2 regions of the Nonomuraea fuscirosea genome follow, and region 1 is predicted to be linked to the other one. Evidence: riboswitches for the same ligand, from Rfam matches in the RefSeq annotation. Region 1 holds a riboswitch; the other holds the start of a gene.
What was found. Region 1 has a riboswitch for thiamine pyrophosphate ahead of thiC (phosphomethylpyrimidine synthase ThiC). Riboswitches for the same ligand answer to the same signal wherever they lie in the genome.

Region 2: another riboswitch for thiamine pyrophosphate. It lies ahead of OIE67_RS28600 (FAD-dependent oxidoreductase); the one in region 1 lies ahead of thiC (phosphomethylpyrimidine synthase ThiC).

What each region holds. Positions count from the first base shown of each region.
Region 1 covers NZ_CP109074.1:8,515,009-8,520,667, forward strand. The annotation lists gene OIE67_RS38675 (SDR family oxidoreductase) at 1-787, shown strand, start outside; gene OIE67_RS38680 (hypothetical protein) at 784-1,128, opposite strand; gene thiC (phosphomethylpyrimidine synthase ThiC) at 1,276-2,820, opposite strand; TPP riboswitch at 2,813-2,925, opposite strand; gene OIE67_RS38690 (hypothetical protein) at 3,015-3,365, shown strand; gene OIE67_RS38695 (universal stress protein) at 3,378-4,211, shown strand; gene OIE67_RS38700 (cellulose binding domain-containing protein) at 4,320-5,339, shown strand; gene OIE67_RS38705 (YbaK/prolyl-tRNA synthetase associated domain-containing protein) at 5,347-5,659, opposite strand, start outside.
Region 2 covers NZ_CP109074.1:6,272,262-6,277,920, reverse strand. The annotation lists gene pknB (Stk1 family PASTA domain-containing Ser/Thr kinase) at 1-315, opposite strand, end outside; gene OIE67_RS28610 (thiazole synthase) at 507-1,262, opposite strand; gene thiS (sulfur carrier protein ThiS) at 1,255-1,455, opposite strand; gene OIE67_RS28600 (FAD-dependent oxidoreductase) at 1,452-2,843, opposite strand; TPP riboswitch at 2,833-2,950, opposite strand; gene OIE67_RS28595 (NAD(P)/FAD-dependent oxidoreductase) at 3,009-4,172, shown strand; gene OIE67_RS28590 (Rv2175c family DNA-binding protein) at 4,203-4,577, shown strand; gene thiE (thiamine phosphate synthase) at 4,555-5,193, shown strand; gene OIE67_RS28580 (polyprenyl synthetase family protein) at 5,288-5,659, opposite strand, start outside.

The DNA.
Region 1 (5,659 bases):
GCCGCGTGACGAGATGCGCGACTACGCAGGCCGCGGCCTGCTGGACGGCAAGAAGGCCCTCGTCACCGGCGGTGACTCGGGCATCGGCCGGGCGGTCGCGGTGGCCTTCGCCAAGGAGGGGGCCGACGTCGCGATCGCGTACCTGAGCGAGCACGAGGACGCCGCCCACACCTCCTCGCTGATCGAGGCGGCCGGGCGGCGCTGCGTGCTGCTGCCGGGCGACCTCGGCGACCGCGCCCACTGCGCCTCGGTCGTCGAGCAGGCCGTCTCCGAGCTGGGCGGCCTGGACGTCCTGGTGAACAACGTGGCCTACCAGGAGCCGGTGGACGGCCTCGAAGAGCTGTCGGACGAGCAGTGGGAGCACACGTTCGCGGTCAACATCCACAGCTACTTCCGCGTCACGAAGGCCGCGCTCGCCCACATGGGCAAGGGCGGCGCGATCGTCAACACCTCGTCGATCAACGGCCTGCGCGGCAACAAGACGCTCATCGACTACTCCGCCACCAAGGGCGCGATCAACGCCTTCACCTACGCCATGGCGCAGAACCTGGTCGATCGCGGCATCAGGATCAACGCCGTCGCACCGGGGCCGGTGTGGACGCCGCTGATCCCGGCCACCTTCCCCGAGGAGAAGGTGGAATCGTTCGGCGAACAGGTGCCGATGGGGCGAGCCGCCGATCCCGACGAGATCGCCCCCTCGTACGTGTTCTTCGCCTCCAACCGGCTGTCGTCGTACTACACCGGCGAGGTCCTGGCCCCCATCGGCGGGGAGACCCTGCCGGGTTAGACCCGGCCCGAGTCCTTGATGGACACGATCGAGGCGGTCTGGAACCTCTTGTGTCCCTTGCCGTCGCCGCCGACCTTCGCGGTGTAGGTCTTGGTCGTCCAGCTGAGGCTGTACTTGATGGTGAGCTTGTGCCGGGTCTTGCACCGGTTGTGCCAGTAGACGGTCACCGAGGTGTTCCCGTCGCCCCAGGACCAGGCGAAACACCCGGCCACCCCCCGATGGACGTCCGCCGCGGCCGGAGCGGCGCCGAGCCCCGCTCCCAGACCGGCGGCGACGACGGAGGCCGCGGCGACGACCGCCGCACGGTTGCGCAGACCGGCCATACGAGCACTGAAGGACATGAGAATCCCCTCTTCTGGTGGTCATGGGAACCCCGGCCGCATGTCGCGCCGGGCACAACTGCCACGTTGCCACCAGAAGAGCGGACCCTCAGCCGATCTTTGTCCAGGCCTCAGGCCGGCCCGGGTTTTCGGACATTGGACAAATCATCACTCCACGTAGAGGTTGCCGCCGAGCCTCCTGAACTCGGCTGCCTTCTCCTCGAAACCCGCCTGCCTGATGTCATGACTTATCCGCATCGAGCAGAACTTGGGCCCGCACATCGAGCAGAAGTGCGCGGTCTTGGCCGGCGCCGCCGGCAGCGTCTCGTCGTGGAAGGCGCGGGCGGTGTCGGGGTCGAGCGAGAGGTCGAACTGGTCCTCCCAGCGGAACTCGAAGCGCGCGTCGGACAGCGCGTCGTCCCACTCCTGCGCCCGCGGATGCCCCTTGGCCAGGTCGGCGGCATGAGCGGCGATCTTGTACGTGATCACGCCGGTCTTGACGTCGTCCTTGTCGGGCAGGCCGAGGTGCTCCTTGGGGGTGACGTAGCAGAGCATGGCGGTGCCGAACCAGCCGATCATGGCGGCCCCGATGCCCGAGGTGATGTGGTCGTAGCCGGGGGCGACGTCGGTCACCAGCGGGCCCAGAGTGTAGAAGGGCGCGTCGTCGCAGAGCTCGCGCTGCAGGTCGACGTTCTCCTTGATCTTGTGCATGGGCACGTGACCAGGCCCCTCGATCATCACCTGGACGTCGTGCTCGCGCGCGATGCCGGTCAGCTCCCCCAGCGTGCGCAGTTCGGCAAACTGGGCCTCGTCGTTGGCGTCGGCGATCGATCCCGGCCGCAACCCGTCACCGAGCGAGAACGACACGTCGTAGCCGGCCAGGATCTCGCACATCTCGGCGAAGTTCTCGTACAGGAAGCTCTCGCGGTGGTGCGCGAGGCACCAGGCCGCCATGATCGAGCCGCCGCGCGAGACGATCCCCGTCTTGCGTGTGGCGGTGAGCGGCACGTACGACAGCCGCACGCCCGCGTGCACGGTCACGTAGTCGACGCCCTGCTCGCACTGCTCGATCAGCGTGTCGCGGTAGACCTCCCACGACAGCAGCTCCGGCCGGCCCTTGACCTTCTCCAGCGCCTGGTAGATCGGCACGGTGCCGACCGGAACCGGCGAATTGCGCAGGATCCACTCGCGGGTCTCGTGGATGTCGTCACCGGTCGACAGATCCATGATCGTGTCGGCGCCCCACCGGGTGGCCCAGGTCATCTTCTCCACCTCCTCCTCGATGGAGGAGGTGACGGCGGAGTTGCCGATATTCGCGTTGATCTTGACCAGGAACGCCCGGCCGATGATCATCGGCTCGGACTCGGGATGGTTGACGTTCGCCGGGATGATGGCCCGGCCCGCCGCGACCTCCTGCCGGACGAACTCGGCGCTCACCCCCTCACGCACGGCCACGAACTCCATCTCCCTGGTCACCAGCCCGCGCCGGGCGCAGCCGACCTGCGTGACCGGCTCACCTGCCGCACGCCGCGCCTCGATCCACGACTCGCGCAGGCGCGGCAGCCCACGCCGCGGGTCGGGCTCGAAGGACGGGTCGGTGTAGGGGCCCGAGGTGTCGTACAACGTCACCGCCGAGCCGTCGGAGAGCCGGACCTGCCGCATCGGCACACGGAGGTCACCGGAGTAGATCTTGGAAAAGCGCGCGCTGCTCATCGCGCAAACTCCCTTCGCCGGCATTACCCGGAGCAGGTTCTGGCGGTCGGCGGCTGTCAGCCGTCCTCTCAGCCCGGTCCACACCGGGCTCCCGCGTTGGACGGCGATGATCGTACCCACGCCCGCCCCCACCCGAAACCTGGCGCAGAGGTTTGACGATCGCCCTGAGCGGTACGGTCCCCATCAGGGGGAACATGAAGAGATTCGCTGCTGTCGCAGGACTACTCGTCGTGATGGCCGCGTCCGGCGCCACCGCAGCCGCCGGAGACGGCATGGACCAGCACGAAGTCGGCCAGGAACAGTACGACACTCTCATCGCCCAGTGCCGCTACGCCGACACGGGCAAGGCCAAGTGCCGGGCCGCGGTCAGGGAGATGTACCGCGTCGGCACCACCGACAGGCGACTCGACTGCCGCACCTACTCCGGCGTGACCGTCTGCGGCACGCTGCGGCTCAGCAAGTCCGAGCGCGCCTGCGTCCGTGACTCCCAAGCGAAGGGGATCTCGTTCCGCCGCGCCGAGGTCGAGTGCTACGCGCTGTCCTGAGGAGCTGAACCAGTGATCATCGTGGGGGTGGACGGCTCACGCGCCGGCCTGGAGGCCGCCGGCTGGGCCGCCGCCGAGGCCGCGCTGCGCGGATCGCCGCTGACCGTGGCGCACGCCGTGCCCAAGTGGGTGTGCGAGGAGGACACCGTACGTTACGCCGAGGTCGCCCGGTGGATGCGCGAGGGCGCCGACACCGTGCTCGCGGCGGCCCGCGACCGGGCCCTGCGGGAGTCACCGCAGGTCCCGGTGGAGGCCGTGCTGCTGCCGGGCGATCCCCGTACCGCGTTGATCAAGGCCTCCGAGGAGGCCGAGCTGCTGGTCGTGGGCAGCAGCGGCATCGGCGGCGTGCGCGGCCTGCTCGTCGGATCCGTCGCGTACGGCGTCGCGGCGCACACGCGGACGAACGTCGTCCTCGTCCACGAACGCCCCTCGCTCACCCGGGGCGAGATCGTCGCCGGCACCGACGGCTCGCCCAGCGCCGGGCGGGCCCTGGAGTTCGCCTTCACCGAGGCCGAGCTGCGCGGGGCCAGGCTGCGTGCCGTCCAGGCGTGGGCCTGGCCGCAGGCCGGCGGCTTCCCACCGGCCGACCGCGGCAGCGAGCAGGACACGCTGCACCGGCTCAAGGAATCGCTGACCGAGCACCGGGAGCGGCATCCCGGCGTCGAGGTGGTGGAGGAGGTCGTCCACGGCCATCCGGTCGAGGTGCTCCGCGAGGCGGCCGCCGGCGCCGACCTGCTGGTGGTGGGGTCGCGTGGTCATGGGCAGCTCGCGGGGATGTTGCTCGGCTCGATCAGCCAGGCCCTCCTGCACCACACGCCCAGCCCCATCGCGGTGGTCCGCGGCTGAAACTTACATCCGTACCCCCAGGTCAGGCTTCTGTCCTGATCGTCGTCCTTCCCGGCGCGCGGCCCGCGGTCCTACGATCTGCGCAGGCTGACGACGGGAGAGCGGACGATGCGCAGGATCGGCTCCGTGCTGGCCGCGATGGTGACGCTGGCCGCGGCGGTGTTGTTCGCCACCACGGCCACGGCGAGCGCCGCCCCCATCAGGATCATGCCTCTGGGCGACTCGATCACCGGCTCCCCCGGCTGCTGGCGCGCCCTGCTGTGGAACCGCCTCCAGAGCACCGGCCACACGAACGTGGACTTCGTCGGCACCCTGCCGCCCCAGGGCTGCGGGGTGGCGCACGACGGCGACAACGAGGGGCACGGCGGCTACCTGGCCACCAATGTGGCGAACCAGGGCTTGCTGACCGGCTGGCTCGCCGCCACCCGGCCGGACGTGGTGCTCATGCACTTCGGCACCAACGACGTGTGGAGCAACATCGCCCCCGCGACGATCCTCGGCGCGTTCACCACGATGGTGAACCAGATGCGGGCGAGCAACCCGGCCATGAAGATCCTCGTCGCCAAGATCATCCCCATGAACCCCTCCAGCTGCGCCGACTGCGCCCAGCGCGCCGTGACCTTCAACAACGCCATCCCCGCCTGGGCCGCCGCCACGACCACCCCGCAGTCGCCGATCACGGTGGTGGACCAGTGGACGGGCTTCAGCACCGGCAGCGACACGTACGACGGGGTGCATCCGAACGCGGCGGGCGACCAGAAGATGTCCGACAAGTGGTACCCCGCTCTGGTGGAGGCCCTGGGCACCTCTGTCTCGCCGCCGCCCTCTGGAGGGTGCGCTGCCACGTACCAGGGCACCGGCCAGTGGCAGGGCGGCTTCCAGGCCGAGGTCACCGTCAGGAACACCGGCACCGCGCCGGTCAGCGCCTGGACGGTGGCGTGGACGTTCGCCGACGGTCAGCGGATCACGCAGCTGTGGGGCGGGACGCTGAGCGCGAACGGGTCCTCGGTGACGGTACGGAACGCGGGGTGGAACGGGCAGCTCGCGCCGGGGGCGTCGACGGCGTTCGGCTTCCTCGCCTCCTGGACCGGCACCAACACCGCCCCCGTGCCCAGCTGCACAGCCTGACCCCGAACTACGTGGCGGTGATGTTAGCCATCCACGGGGCCGCCAGCCGCACATAATCATCGGTCGCCAACGCCACGGAACGATCGAGCCGCCCCGCGTTGAAGTACAACTCGGGATGGTCCAGCAGCGACGGATCGGCGACCAGTTCGAGCCTCGGGTCGTAGCTGAACGGCAGCACCGTCCCGCTCACGCTCCCCGCCAGCTCCTCAGCCTTCTCCTTGCCGGCGAAGGAGACGTACGTGCCGTCGTGCAGCGCCTTGACGGCCTGCAGATCGAGCCGGGCGTCACCGGGAACGACGGCCAGCACGTGGCGCGTCTGC
Region 2 (5,659 bases), 2.2 Mb from region 1:
GTCGCGCAGCGTGCGGCCGGGGACGTATTCCATCGACAGGTAGACGACGTCGTTGTCGGTGCCCTGGTCGAAGACGTGCACCACATTGGGATGGGAGAGGCTGGCGACCGACTTCGCCTCGCCGATGAACCTTCTGACGAACGCCGGGTCCTCGGCGAGCGAGCGGTGCATGACCTTCAGCGCCACCGTCCGGTCGAGCCGGATGTCCAGCGCGAGGTAGACGGTCGCCATACCGCCCCGGGCGATTCGGCTCTCGATGCGGTAGCGCCCATCGAGGAGCCGTCCGACCAGGGGGTCCGCAGTCGTCGTATCCACCCCGCTGAGTTTACGGGCGTTTTGCCACTGGCAGGGCCCCACCGCCCGAAACCGATGCGGAGACGTTTCTCGTCGCGGGGCCCCGCTCTCGTCGCGAGGCCCCGCCGAACCCGGCCGGGCGGGTTCGGCGGCGTCGGCTCATGGGTTACGGGACGTCGGCTGGCGGGGTTACGGGGACGTCGGCTCGTGGCCTACGGAGTCGTCGGGGAGGAGGCCTCGGCGTAGCGGCGGCGGGGGATGCGCCCCGCCTGGCGGGCCAGCCGCCCGGCCGCGACCGCGCCCTTCATGGCCGCCGCCATGAGGTCGGGCCGCTGCGCCCTGGTGACGGCCGTGGCCAGGAGCACCGCGTCGCAGCCCAGCTCCATCGCCAGCGCGGCGTCGCTGGCCGTGCCGATGCCCGCGTCGAGGATCACCGGGACGGAGGCGGCCTCCACGATCAGCTCGATGCTGTGCGGGTTGCGGATGCCCAGCCCCGAGCCGATCGGCGCGCCCAGAGGCATCACGGCCGCGCACCCGGCCTGCTCGAGCCGCCGGGCCAGGGCCGGATCGTCCCCGATGTACGGCAGCACCACGAACCCGTCGGCCACCAGCCGCTCGGCCGCGTCGAACGTCTCGATCGGGTCGGGCAGCAGGGTCCGCTCGTCGGCGATGACCTCCAGCTTGACCCAGTCCGTGCCCAGCGCCTCCCTGGCCAGCCGGGCCGTCAGCACGGCCTCGCCCGCGGTGAAGCAGCCCGCCGTGTTGGGCAGCACCTTGATGTCGCGCCGGCGCAGCACGTCGAGCACGGAGCCGCGCGAGCCCGGGTCGAGCCGCCGCATCGCCACCGTGGTCAGCTCGGTGCCCGACGCGGCGAGCGCCTGGTCCAGCACCTCCAGCGAGGGCGCGCCGCCGGTTCCCATGATGAGCCGGGAGGAGAACTTCTCCCCGGCGATGATCAGATCATCCACCTTGCACCGCCGTCAGGATCTCCACGCGGTCACTGTCGCCGAGCGCCGTCGTCTCCCAGGCGCTGCGGGTGACCACCTCGTCGTTCAGGGCCACGGCCACGCCGGTGGTGGCCGAGGTCAATGTCTGTACGGCCTGCGCCACGGTGGTGCCGTCGGCCACCTCGTGCGCGGCCCCGTTGATGGTAACGATCATGAAATTCCCTGAAATCTCTCCGGCGAGCACAGCGCCGCCAGCTCGCCCTCCTCGCCCAGCAGGATGGCCGTCGTGAGCGGGGCGAGCAGCACTCCACCCCGGTGGTGCCCGGTCGCGAACGTCAGCCCCGGCGTCCCGCTGGGGCCGATGACCGGCAGGTTGTCCGGCGTGCCCGGCCGCAGCCCCGCCACCACGTCGGCGACCTCCAGCTCCGTGATGCCGGGAACCAGCTCCCTGGCGTCGCGCAGCAGCTCGTACAGCCCGCCGGCGGTGACCCTGGTGTCGAAGCCCATCTCCTCCTGGGTGGCGCCGACCACCAGCTCGCCGTCGCCCCGGGGGACCAGGTAGACCGATGAGCCGTGCACGGTGCCGCGTACGCACCGGCTCAGCAGCGGCTGCGGCGACCGCAGCCGCATGATCTGACCCTTGACCGGCCGCACCGGCACCTCGGCCAGCTCGCCGCTCCACGCCCCGGCGGTCAGGATCACCCGCTCGGCCCTGATGTCCGCGCTGGTCTCCGCCCGGGTCTCCGCTCCGGTCGCCGCCCTGCTGCCCGTCCTGGCGCCGGCCGTGGTGCACGCTCCGGTCTCCGTCCTGGCGCCCGGTCTGACCTCACCGTGCCCGCCGCCGTGCCCGCCGCCGTTCCCGGTCCAGCCGTTCCCGGTCCCGCCATTTCCGGTCCCGTACGGCTCCGGCGGCGCGAGGCGTACCCCGGTGACCCGGTCGCCTTCACGCAGCAGCTCGGTGACGCGGGCCCGCACCACCTCGGCGCCGCGCCGCTCCAGCGCGGTCAGCAGCGCCGCCGTCACCCGGCGCGGATCCACCCAGGCGTCGCCGGGCGCGAGCAGCCCGCCACGCACGGACGGGGCCAGCATGGGCTCCAGGCGGCGGCATTCGCGCCCGGTGAGCCGCTCGACCGGCAGCCCGAGTTTGTCCATGAACGCCGCCAGCTCGTCCAGCGCCGCCAGGTCGTCGGCCCCGAACGCGACGTCAAGGGTCCCCTCGGAGCGCAGATCCAGCGCGAGCGGATCGCCGCCCGCCGCGCCGTCACCGGCGAGCCCGATACCGGCGCCCGACCCCGGGCTCGCGCGCCCGGCACCGGCGCCCGGCCCGGCATCGCGATCTTCACCTGGTTTCGAGCCGGCGAGCCCGGCGTCCTCGGTGAGTTCGGCGGCGAAGGCGGGCCAGCGGCGCAGCGACGCCACTCCGAGCCGCAGCAGCGGCGCCTCGGTGTAGGTCACCTCGCTGACCGGGGCCAGCATCCCCGCCGCGGCATAGGAGGCGCCCCGCCCGGGCGCCGGATCGACCACGGTGACCTGCCGCCCCGCGCGGGCCAGCCGCCACGCCACGGAGAGGCCGACGACCCCGCCGCCCACGATCACATCCACCTGCGCTCCCTTCGCCGGCATGATCCGGATCAGGTGTCTTGCGGTCGAAGGCCCGTAGCAGCCTTCCTCTCAGCCCGGTGAACGGCCGGACTCCCGCGCGTCTTACGTGCACAGCCTACGGCCTCGGTGCGGCGGCCGCGCACCGCCCCCGTTATGGTCATGAACGTGAACCATGTCGTGGTGGTGGGAGCGGGCCTGGCCGGGCTGCGTACGGTCGAGGCCCTGCGAGGGCGCGGATTCGGCGGCCGGATCACGCTGATGGGCGAGGAGCGTCATCGGCCCTACGACCGCCCGCCCCTGTCGAAGGCCGTGCTGAAGGGCGACGCCGACACGAGCTTCGTCGACACCGACCTCGAGGCCCTGGAGGTCGACTTCTGGCCGGGCGTCAGCGCGAAGTCGCTGCGGGCCGGCGTCGTGGAGACCACCGAGGGCGAGATCGGCTACGACGGCCTGGTCATCGCCACCGGCGCCGAGCCGATCAGGCTGCCGGGCGACGGCCTCCAGCACGTGCTGCGCACCCTCGACGACGCTCACGAGCTGCGTGCCGTGCTCGTCCCCGGCGCCCGCGTCGCGATCATCGGCGCCGGCTGGATCGGCGCCGAGGTGGCCACCGCGGCCCGCCGCGCCGGATGCGAGGTGACGGTCATCGAGAGCGCGCCGGCCCCGCTGACCACCGCCGTCGGCGCCGAGATCGGCGCGCGCACCGTGCCCTGGTACGACGGCATCGACCTGCGCCTCGGCGCCATGGTGGACGCCGTCGACGAGGGCGGCGTGCGGCTGGTGGGCGGCGAGTTCGTCGAGGCCCACGTGGTCGTCACCGGCATCGGCGTGCGCCCCGCCGTCGGGTGGCTGGCCGACGCCGACATCGACCTGCACAACGGCGTCGTCACCGACGAGCACCTGCGCGCCTCGCTGCCGGGCACCGTCGCCGTGGGCGACTGCGCCGCCTGGTGGTCGCGCCGCTGGGGCACCAGGCTCAGGGTGGAACACTGGGACACCGCGCTCAACGCCCCCGACGTCGCCGCCGCGACGCTGCTGGGGGAGGAGGCGGTCTACGACCCGGTGCCCTACTTCTGGTCCGAGCAGTTCGGCCACATGATCCAGTACGCCGGCCATCATCCGGCGGGCGAACGGCTCGTCTACCGGGGCGAGCCCGAGGGCAAATGGTCGGCCGTCTGGCTCACCGCGGACGACACCCTGGCCGCCGTGCTGGCCGTGGACCGGCCGCGCGACCTCGTACAGGGGCGGCGGATCATCGACGCCGGCCACCGCCTGGACACGGAGCGCCTGGTAGATCCACAAGTCTCTCTACGGGATTGTGTTGTTTGAGCAAGCACGCCATGTGGTAGTTGTGGTTTCGTGACGCTTTCTGTTGCACAGATCGACCGGGAGACCGACCAGCTCGTAGACGAGTGGCTCACGCTCCCCGAAGTGGCTACGCGCCTTGACCTTTCGATCGGGCGGGCCAAGCAACTCCTGAAGGACCACAAGCTCCTCGGCGTACGCCGGGGCGGCGGCGGGCCACAGGTGCCCGCGGTGTTCCTCGACGGAAAGGACGTGATGAAGGGCCTGCCAGGCACCCTGACCGTGTTGCAGGATGCCGGCTACGACGACGTCGAGTCGCTGCGCTGGCTCTTCACCCCCGACGAGTCGCTGCCAGGATCGCCCATCGAGGCGATCAGGGCCGGCCGTCATACCGAGGTCAAGCGGCGTGCCCAAGCCCTCGGTTTCTGACGCGCGCCTCTATCTCTGCACAGACGGCCGCCGCGACCGCGGCGATCTGGCGGAGTTCCTCGACACGGTGCTGGCCGGCGGCGTGGACATCATCCAGCTGCGGGAGAAGAACCTGGAGGCGCGCGAAGAACTCGCGCTCCTCGAGGTCTTCCGCGACGCCTGCGACCGGCACGGCAAACTGCTGGCCGTCAACGACCGGGCGGACGTCGCGTACGCCGCCCGGCCCGACGTGCTCCACCTGGGGCAGGACGACCTTCCTGTGACGGTCGCGCGAGAGATACTCGGCGACGACATCGTCATCGGACGGTCCACCCACTCCGCCGCCGAGGCTTCCGCCGCGGCCGTGGAGGAGGGCGTCGACTACTTCTGCTGCGGCCCCGTCTGGCCCACGCCGACCAAGCCCGGCCGTCCCGCTCCCGGCCCGCCGCTGCTGCGGCACGCGGCGTCGCTGGGCACCTCGCGGCCGTGGTTCGGGATCGGCGGCATCGATCTCGCCAACCTGGACGAGGTGATGTCCCACGGGGTGAGCCGGGTGGTGGTCGTACGCGCGATCACCGACGCCGACGACCCGGGCGCGGCCGCCGCCGAGTTCGCCAAGCGCCTCTCGACAGCCTGACGACCGGCGGGCGACCGGCTGACCGGCGCAGGCCGGCAGGTGGCCTGCTGACCGCTTGGTCGGTTGGTCGGCCGGCGGGCCGGCGGGCTGGTCGTCAGGTCTTGCGGGATGTGGCGGCGATGGCCAGGTCGGTGAGCGCGGCGCGCGCCTGCGCCGTGACCGGGGCCGAGTCGAGCGCCGCCAGCGCCTCGCCCAGGTAGTCGCCGATCAGGTCCTCGCACTCCCGCAGCGCCCCGGTGTCGTCGATGATCTGCCGCAGCGTCTCGACCCCGCGCTCGTCCAGCGCGGGATCGCCGAGCAGCCGGCGCACGCTGCCGGCCTCGGCGGGCGAGGCCGCGGCCAGGGTGCGAGCCACGAGCATCGTCCGCTTGCCCTCCCGCAGGTCGTCGCCGGCGGGCTTGCCCGTCTGCGCCGGGTCGCCGAAGACCCCGAGGATGTCGTCACGCAGCTGGAACGCGATCCCGAC